Linked DNA regions of Rhizobium sp. N324. The protein of the gene in region 1 binds, or shares a complex with, the protein of each later gene. Links are inferred from orthologs where the notes say so. Each region holds a gene or a part of one and is shown on either strand. Other genes may lie near its edges. The genes, in order: hfq and AMK05_RS09360.

Evidence for each region.
Region 2: the proteins of hfq (region 1) and AMK05_RS09360 are in contact, whole or in part, in a crystal structure (PDB 3VU3), measured with the Escherichia coli proteins. The link is inferred for Rhizobium sp. N324 from one-to-one orthologs.

Annotation. Positions count from the first base shown.
Region 1 is NZ_CP013630.1:2,154,318-2,157,586, reverse strand. What follows is about bases 40-2,986. They hold hfq (RNA chaperone Hfq), read right to left. Parts: upstream 1,661-2,986; coding sequence 1,418-1,660; downstream 40-1,417. Other genes in these bases: ntrX (nitrogen assimilation response regulator NtrX), read right to left, coding at 2,700-2,986; AMK05_RS10430 (D-amino-acid transaminase), read right to left, coding at 1,772-2,635; hflX (GTPase HflX), read right to left, coding at 40-1,340. Also shown: more of hflX, read right to left, coding at 15-39; more of ntrX, read right to left, coding at 2,987-3,269. UniProt on the Escherichia coli protein: RNA chaperone that binds small regulatory RNA (sRNAs) and mRNAs to facilitate mRNA translational regulation in response to envelope stress, environmental stress and changes in metabolite concentrations.
Region 2 is NZ_CP013630.1:1,949,015-1,952,330, reverse strand. The notes cover bases 227-3,220. They hold AMK05_RS09360 (catalase), read left to right. Parts: upstream 227-663; coding sequence 664-2,778; downstream 2,779-3,220. Other genes in these bases: AMK05_RS09355 (low affinity iron permease family protein), read left to right, coding at 2,935-3,220; AMK05_RS09365 (hypothetical protein), read left to right, coding at 227-470. In the rest of the region: more of AMK05_RS09365, read left to right, coding at 1-226; more of AMK05_RS09355, read left to right, coding at 3,221-3,294; AMK05_RS09350 (low affinity iron permease family protein), read right to left, coding at 3,303-3,316.

The DNA.
Region 1 (3,269 bases):
GCCCGAAGGCCCGCTCACCGCTCCCAATCCTCGCGCGGCGGCTTCGGCCCATTTCCGATACGGCGTTCGAGTTCGGTGGCTTCGGTTTCGGAGAGGCGCAAATCGAGCGTGATCGAGCCGTCTTCGTTGTCCTCGCGGCCGTCGACGATCGCGTGGTCGTAGAGCCAGGGCAGCAGCGCCAGCTTGTCGACGGGAAGGCGGACGGTGGTTTCGGTCATAACGCCGGAGAGCCGGCGGCTGATCTCGTCCATCAGCGTGTCGACGCCCTCGCCGCTGACGGCCGAAACGGCGACGACGTTGCTGGCGCCTGTTGATTTCTGCACCATGGCGTCGTGGACCTCGGGCTCCAGCCGGTCGATCTTGTTCCAGACCTCGATCAGCCGCTTATCGGATTCGGCCTCGTCGATGCCGAGGTCGCCGAGAATGCGCATGACGTCGGAGCTCTGCGCCTGGTTGTCGGCATCGGACATGTCGCGGACATGCAGGATGAGATCGGCTTCCAGCACCTCTTCCAGCGTTGCCCGGAAGGCGGCGACCAGATGGGTCGGCAGGTCGGAGATGAAGCCGACGGTATCGGACAGGATGACGGTGCGGCCGTGCGGCAGCTTCATGCGGCGCAGCGTCGGGTCAAGCGTCGCAAAGAGCATGTCTTCGGCCAGCACGCCGGCGCCAGTGATGCGGTTGAACAGCGTCGATTTGCCGGCATTGGTATAACCGACGAGCGCCACGATCGGGTGCGGCACCTTGCGGCGCTTGGCGCGGTGGAGCTGGCGGGTGCGCACGACCTGCTCCAGCTCGCGTTCGAGCTTGATGATCCGGTCCTGCAGCATCCGCCGGTCGGCTTCGATCTGGGTTTCGCCCGGGCCGCCCATGAAGCCGCCGCCGCCGCGCTGGCGTTCAAGGTGGGTCCAGCTTCTGACCAGCCGACCCTTCTGGTAATTCAGATGGGCGAGATCGACCTGCAGCGTGCCTTCCTTGGTGGAGGCGCGGCGGCCGAAGATTTCGAGGATGAGGCCCGTCCGGTCGATGACCTTGGCGTTCCATTCCTTTTCGAGATTGCGCTGCTGCACCGGGGTCAGTGGATGATCGACGATGACGAGACCGGAATCGCGCTCGTCGAGCAGCGCCTTGATCTCCTCGATCTTGCCGGTGCCGAGCAATGTCGCCGGTCTCGGATCGTTGACCGGCACGACCTGGCCGTTGACCACGTCGAGGTCGATCGCCTGGGCAAGGCCGGTCGCCTCTTCCAGCCGGCTTTCCGGCGTGCGGGTCGAGGCCGATTCGCTCTGGCCGCCGCGGCTGCGCGATTTCAGAACCGGCACGACGACGGTCGCGCGCATGTCGTCCCTGTGCTTGGCGGCCTCAGGGATGATCGAATCCTTCTTGGTATCGCGTGTCGAAATGACGGCTGATCCTGTTAGGACGCTGCTTCTTCGCTCTCGAACATCTGCATGGGCTGGCCCGGCATGATCGTCGAGATCGCATGTTTATACACGAGCTGCGAATGGCCGTCACGGCGAAGAAGAACACAGAAATTGTCGAAAGAGGTAACAACGCCCGTGAGTTTCACGCCGTTGATCAAAAAGATTGTCAGGGAAATCTTTTGCTTGCGAACAGTATTGAGAAATAGATCCTGAAGATTCTGAGAACGTTCCGCCATCGCGCCGCTTCTTTCTTTATTGCCGACCTGAGCTGGCCGGTGGAGTATCAATCAACCTCACCATGCAAGACCGGTGGCACCCTCATTCCACCCGTCCAGCAAATCTTGGTATCAAATCGCAATCTTTTCCGCAACGTCGAAAAAGGCTTCGCGGACTTTCTGCGAGACACTGCCCGGATGACCGTTGGCGATCGTCTGGCCATCGACGGAAACGACCGGAAAACAAATACTTGTGGCTGCGGTCAGGAAGACCTCGCGGGCGGCGAGCATCTCGGAAACCGAGAAGTTCCGCTCGGTAATCTTCAACCCGAGCTTGGCTGCGACATCCATCAATGTGGTGCGGGTAATGCCGCGCAGGATGCCGTGTTCGGCCGGCCGCGTCACCAACGTTCCCTCGGAATCGACGATCCAGATATTGGTCGCCGCCCCTTCCTTCACCATGCCGTCGCCATCGACATAGATCGCCTCCTGGGCGCCGGCCTCCTTGGCCTGCTGGCGGGCCATGGCATTCGGCAGCAGGCCGACGGATTTGATGTCGACGCGGCCCCAGCGATTGTCGGTAACGGTGATCGCCCTGATGCCGTTGGCATTCTTGGCGGCGATGATTTTGGGATCGGTGCTCTTGGCGGTGATGACAAGCGACGGCGGCGTTCCCTCGGCCGGGAAGACATGGTCGCGGCGGGCGACGCCGCGCGTCACCTGCATATAGAAAAGCCCGTTGCGGACATGGTTGCGGCGCAGCGTCTCGCGGATGACCTGCGTCAGCGCCGCCCGACCCATCGGCCAGGCGATACCGAGTTCACCCAGCGAACGGTCGAGGCGGTTCAGATGGCGCGTGAGGTCGACGATATAGCCGTGACGGACCTCGCAGACCTCGTAGACGCCGTCGGCAAACTGGTAGCCGCGGTCCTCGATATGCACGCTGGCATCGGAATGCTTGACGTAACGGCCATTTACATAGGCAATTCTCGGCATGGGAAACCTGGTCTTGCAGAAAGCTATAAGGGAATGCGGCGTGGCAATGGCCGCGCCGGAAAGATCAGACGCCGAGCGACTTCAGCTTGCGATGCAGCGCCGAACGCTCCATGCCGACGAACTCGGCGGTGCGCGAGATATTGCCGCCGAAGCGGTTGATCTGGGCGATCAGATAATCCTTCTCGAACATCTCGCGGGCTTCGCGCAGCGGCAGCGTCATGATGTGATAATCGTTTTTCGCGGAGACCTTCGGCAGCATGTCGCCGAGATCAGTCGGCAGCATATCGGCGGTGATCGGCGCATCCGGCCCGTCTGTGCGGGCAAGGATCATCAGCCGCTCAATATTGTTGCGCAGCTGGCGGATATTACCCGGCCAATCATGCGCCTGCAGCACGGCCATGGCGTCGTCGCCGATGCGGCGCGGACGAATGCCGGCCTGCTCGGAAATCTGGCGCATCAGCTGGTCGACGAGGAAGGGAATGTCCTCGCGTCGCTCGGCCAGCGCCGGCACCCGCACCGGCACGACAGCGAGGCGATGATAGAGATCCTCGCGGAACCACCCTTCGGTGATGCGGCTTTCGAGATTATAGGCAGTGGAGGAGATGATGCGAACATCGACCTTGACGCGCTTGGA
Region 2 (3,316 bases), 210 kb from region 1 along the record:
CGACCGCCACCGCCGCCGGTACCGCGGCAGCATCGTCGGCCACCTCGCCGGTGGATCTGTCCACGTCCTATTTTACCGACGCGCTGCTGCGCCCCGATCAGGCGCGCGCCGCAGCGACATCCAACGATGCCGCGGCAACAACCGAAGTGTCCCGCATCCTGCTCAACGGCGCCGCCGCGGGCCAGGTTCCCGAGGACGACAAGGCCTATCTCGCCACCATCGTCTCTTCGCGAACCGGCCTTTCCGAGGCCGACGCACGCACCCGCGTCGATACGGTGCTGAAGCGGATCGACGATGCCAAGGTCGCCACCCAGAAGGCTGCCGACGAGGCACGCAAGGCGGCCTCGACCACCGCCCTGCTCGGCTCGCTGTCGCTTCTGGTCGGGGCTTTCATTGCCTCCGCCGCCGCCGCGTTCGGCGGATCTCAACGCGACGAAGAGGAAGATCTCCTCGTCAGGCCTCGTATCTAGGATTGATTGAAACCGGGGTGCGGGGTCGAAAGGCCCCGCACCCTATTTTTGTGCGGGCCGCGGCTTTGGTGTTGTTGGATCATCTGCCGCCGTCAGGCGGCTTCTTTCCACAGTGGCTGTTTATTTCTCATCAAACGGAACATGTGGCCATTTTTGAGCTTCGGATAGGTCACACCCTTTCCGGAGAAAATAGATGGCCAAGAAGACGAAGACCTCGCCCTCGGACAACGCGACGATTCATGATCAGAAACTGCATCGGGGTGCAGGTGGTGAGCTTCATCAGTTTGCCGAAGACGGCATGCCGGTGCTAACCACGGCGCAAGGCGGCCCGGTCTCCGATGATCAGAACACGCTTCGTCTCGGCGCCCGTGGCCCCGCCCTCATCGATGATTTCCATTTCCGCGAAAAGATCTTTCATTTCGATCACGAGCGCATCCCCGAGCGGGTCGTGCATGCGCGCGGCTACGGCGCCCATGGCTATTTCGAAACATATGAATCGCTGGCCGCCTATACCCGGGCCGATCTCTTCCAGCGGCCCGGCGAAAAGACGCCGGCCTTCGTCCGGTTTTCGACAGTCGCCGGCAGCAAGGGTTCCTTCGATCTGGCGCGCGACGTGCGCGGCTTCGCGGTGAAGCTCTATACGCAGCAGGGGAATTGGGATCTGGTCGGCAACAATATCCCGGTCTTCTTCATTCAGGACGCGATCAGGTTTCCCGACATCATTCATGCCGTAAAGCCGGAACCCGACAGGCAATTTCCGCAGGCGCAGTCGGCGCATGACAATTTCTGGGACTTCATCTCCCTCACCCCCGAAAGCATGCACATGATCATGTGGGTCATGTCGGATCGCGCCATCCCGCGTTCCTTCCGTTTCATGGAGGGCTTTGGCGTGCACACATTCCGTTTCGTCAACGCCGCCGATGAATCGACCTTCGTCAAATTCCATTGGAAACCGAAACTCGGCCTGCAATCCGTCGCCTGGAACGAAGCGGTCAAGATCAATGGCGCGGATCCGGATTTCCACCGCCGCGACCTTTGGCAGTCGATCCAGTCAGGAAACTTCCCGGAATGGGAACTTTGCGTCCAGCTTTTCGACCAGGACTTCGCCGACACGTTCGACTTCGACATCCTCGATCCGACGAAGATCATTCCGGAGGAGATCCTTCCGGTCAAACCGGTCGGCCGGCTGGTGCTCGACCGAATGCCCGAAAACTTCTTCGCCGAGACCGAGCAGGTCGCCTTCATGACACAGAACGTTCCGCCCGGCATAGACTTCAGCAACGACCCGCTGCTGCAGGGGCGGAACTTTTCCTATCTCGACACGCAACTGAAACGTCTGGGCGGCCCGAATTTCACCCATCTGCCGATCAATGCTCCGAAATGTCCCTTCCACAATTTCCAGCAGGATGGCCACATGGCGATGCGCAATCCTGTCGGGCGGGTCAATTACCAGCCGAATTCCTGGAATCAGGGGCCGCGGGAATCGCCGGTACAGGGCTATCGTCACTTCCCGGCCGAGGAGCAGGGTGCCAAGGTCCGATTGCGGCCGGAAAGCTTTGCCGATCACTACAGCCAGGCCAGGCAGTTCTTCATCAGCCAGACCCCGCCGGAGCAACGCCATATCGCGGCAGCGCTGATCTTCGAGTTGAGCAAGGTCGAAACACCGGTCATTCGCGAGCGCATGGTTTCCCATCTCATCAACATCGATGAGACGCTGGCGAGCAAGGTCGGCCACGCACTCGGCTTCAAATCGATGCCGAAGCCCGCCGATGCCGCCATGCCGACACGCCAGGATCTCGAGCCGTCGCCGGCGCTCAGCATCGTCGAGCGCGGCCCCAAGCGGTTCGAAGGACGCAAGCTCGGCATTCTTGTCACCGACGGCGCCGATGCCGCGATCTTCAGGGCGCTGCTTGCCGAAATTACCGAACAGAAGGCCGTATTCGAAGTGATCGCGCCAAAGATCGGCGGCGTGACGCTCTCGGACGGCAATTGGATCGAGGCGCACCAGATGATCGACGGCGGACCTTCGGTGCTCTACGACGCCGTCGCGCTGCTCCCCTCGTCGGCGGGAAGCAGTGATCTGCTGAAGGAGGCAACGGCCCGTGATTTCGTCTCGGATGCCTTCGTGCACTGCAAGTTCATCGGCTATGTGGAAACGGCGCTGCCGCTGATGCAAAAGGCCGGCATTGCCGATTCACTGGATGAAGGCGTGATTGCGCTTAAAGCAGCCGGAGATGTCGCGGCCTTTATCAAGGCGCTCGGCAAATTGCGTGTCTGGGGCCGGGAGCCGTCGCTCAAACTGAATTGACTTTGTCGTCGTGGCTCGTCGCCGTTCGGTGACATAGATTAAAACCCGCGGAAACGCGGGTTTTATACTGTTGGCAACGCGGATTTTATTGAGCCGGGGTGATGGAAACAGCTTCGATTTGCCCCATCTTCAATGTTGTGCGCTGTGGAGAGACGTATGCGCTGGCGTTTTCGACAGGTCTCCGACTTTGCCGTCTTGTGGGCAGGACATCGCGCGGTCCCTGTGACACTGATCATATTGGCAGTCTTATGGGCGGCAGCCGGTCTGCATTTTTCCTTCCCGCGGCAATGGTTTCTGCTGACCAACATGGTCGGCACGCTCATCATATTTTTCATTTTGCTGCTGGTGCAGAATTCCCAAAATCGGGACATGATGGCGCTGCATGCCAAGCTCGACGAACTGATCCGATCGAGCAAGGCAAGAAATCACTGGATTTCGGCTGAGAAGAGAGATGCCGAGGCCATTGAGGAAATGCGTCGGCAACACCACGACCAGATCTCAGAGACAACGACCTGAAACGCGCATCAGGTGGACGCTG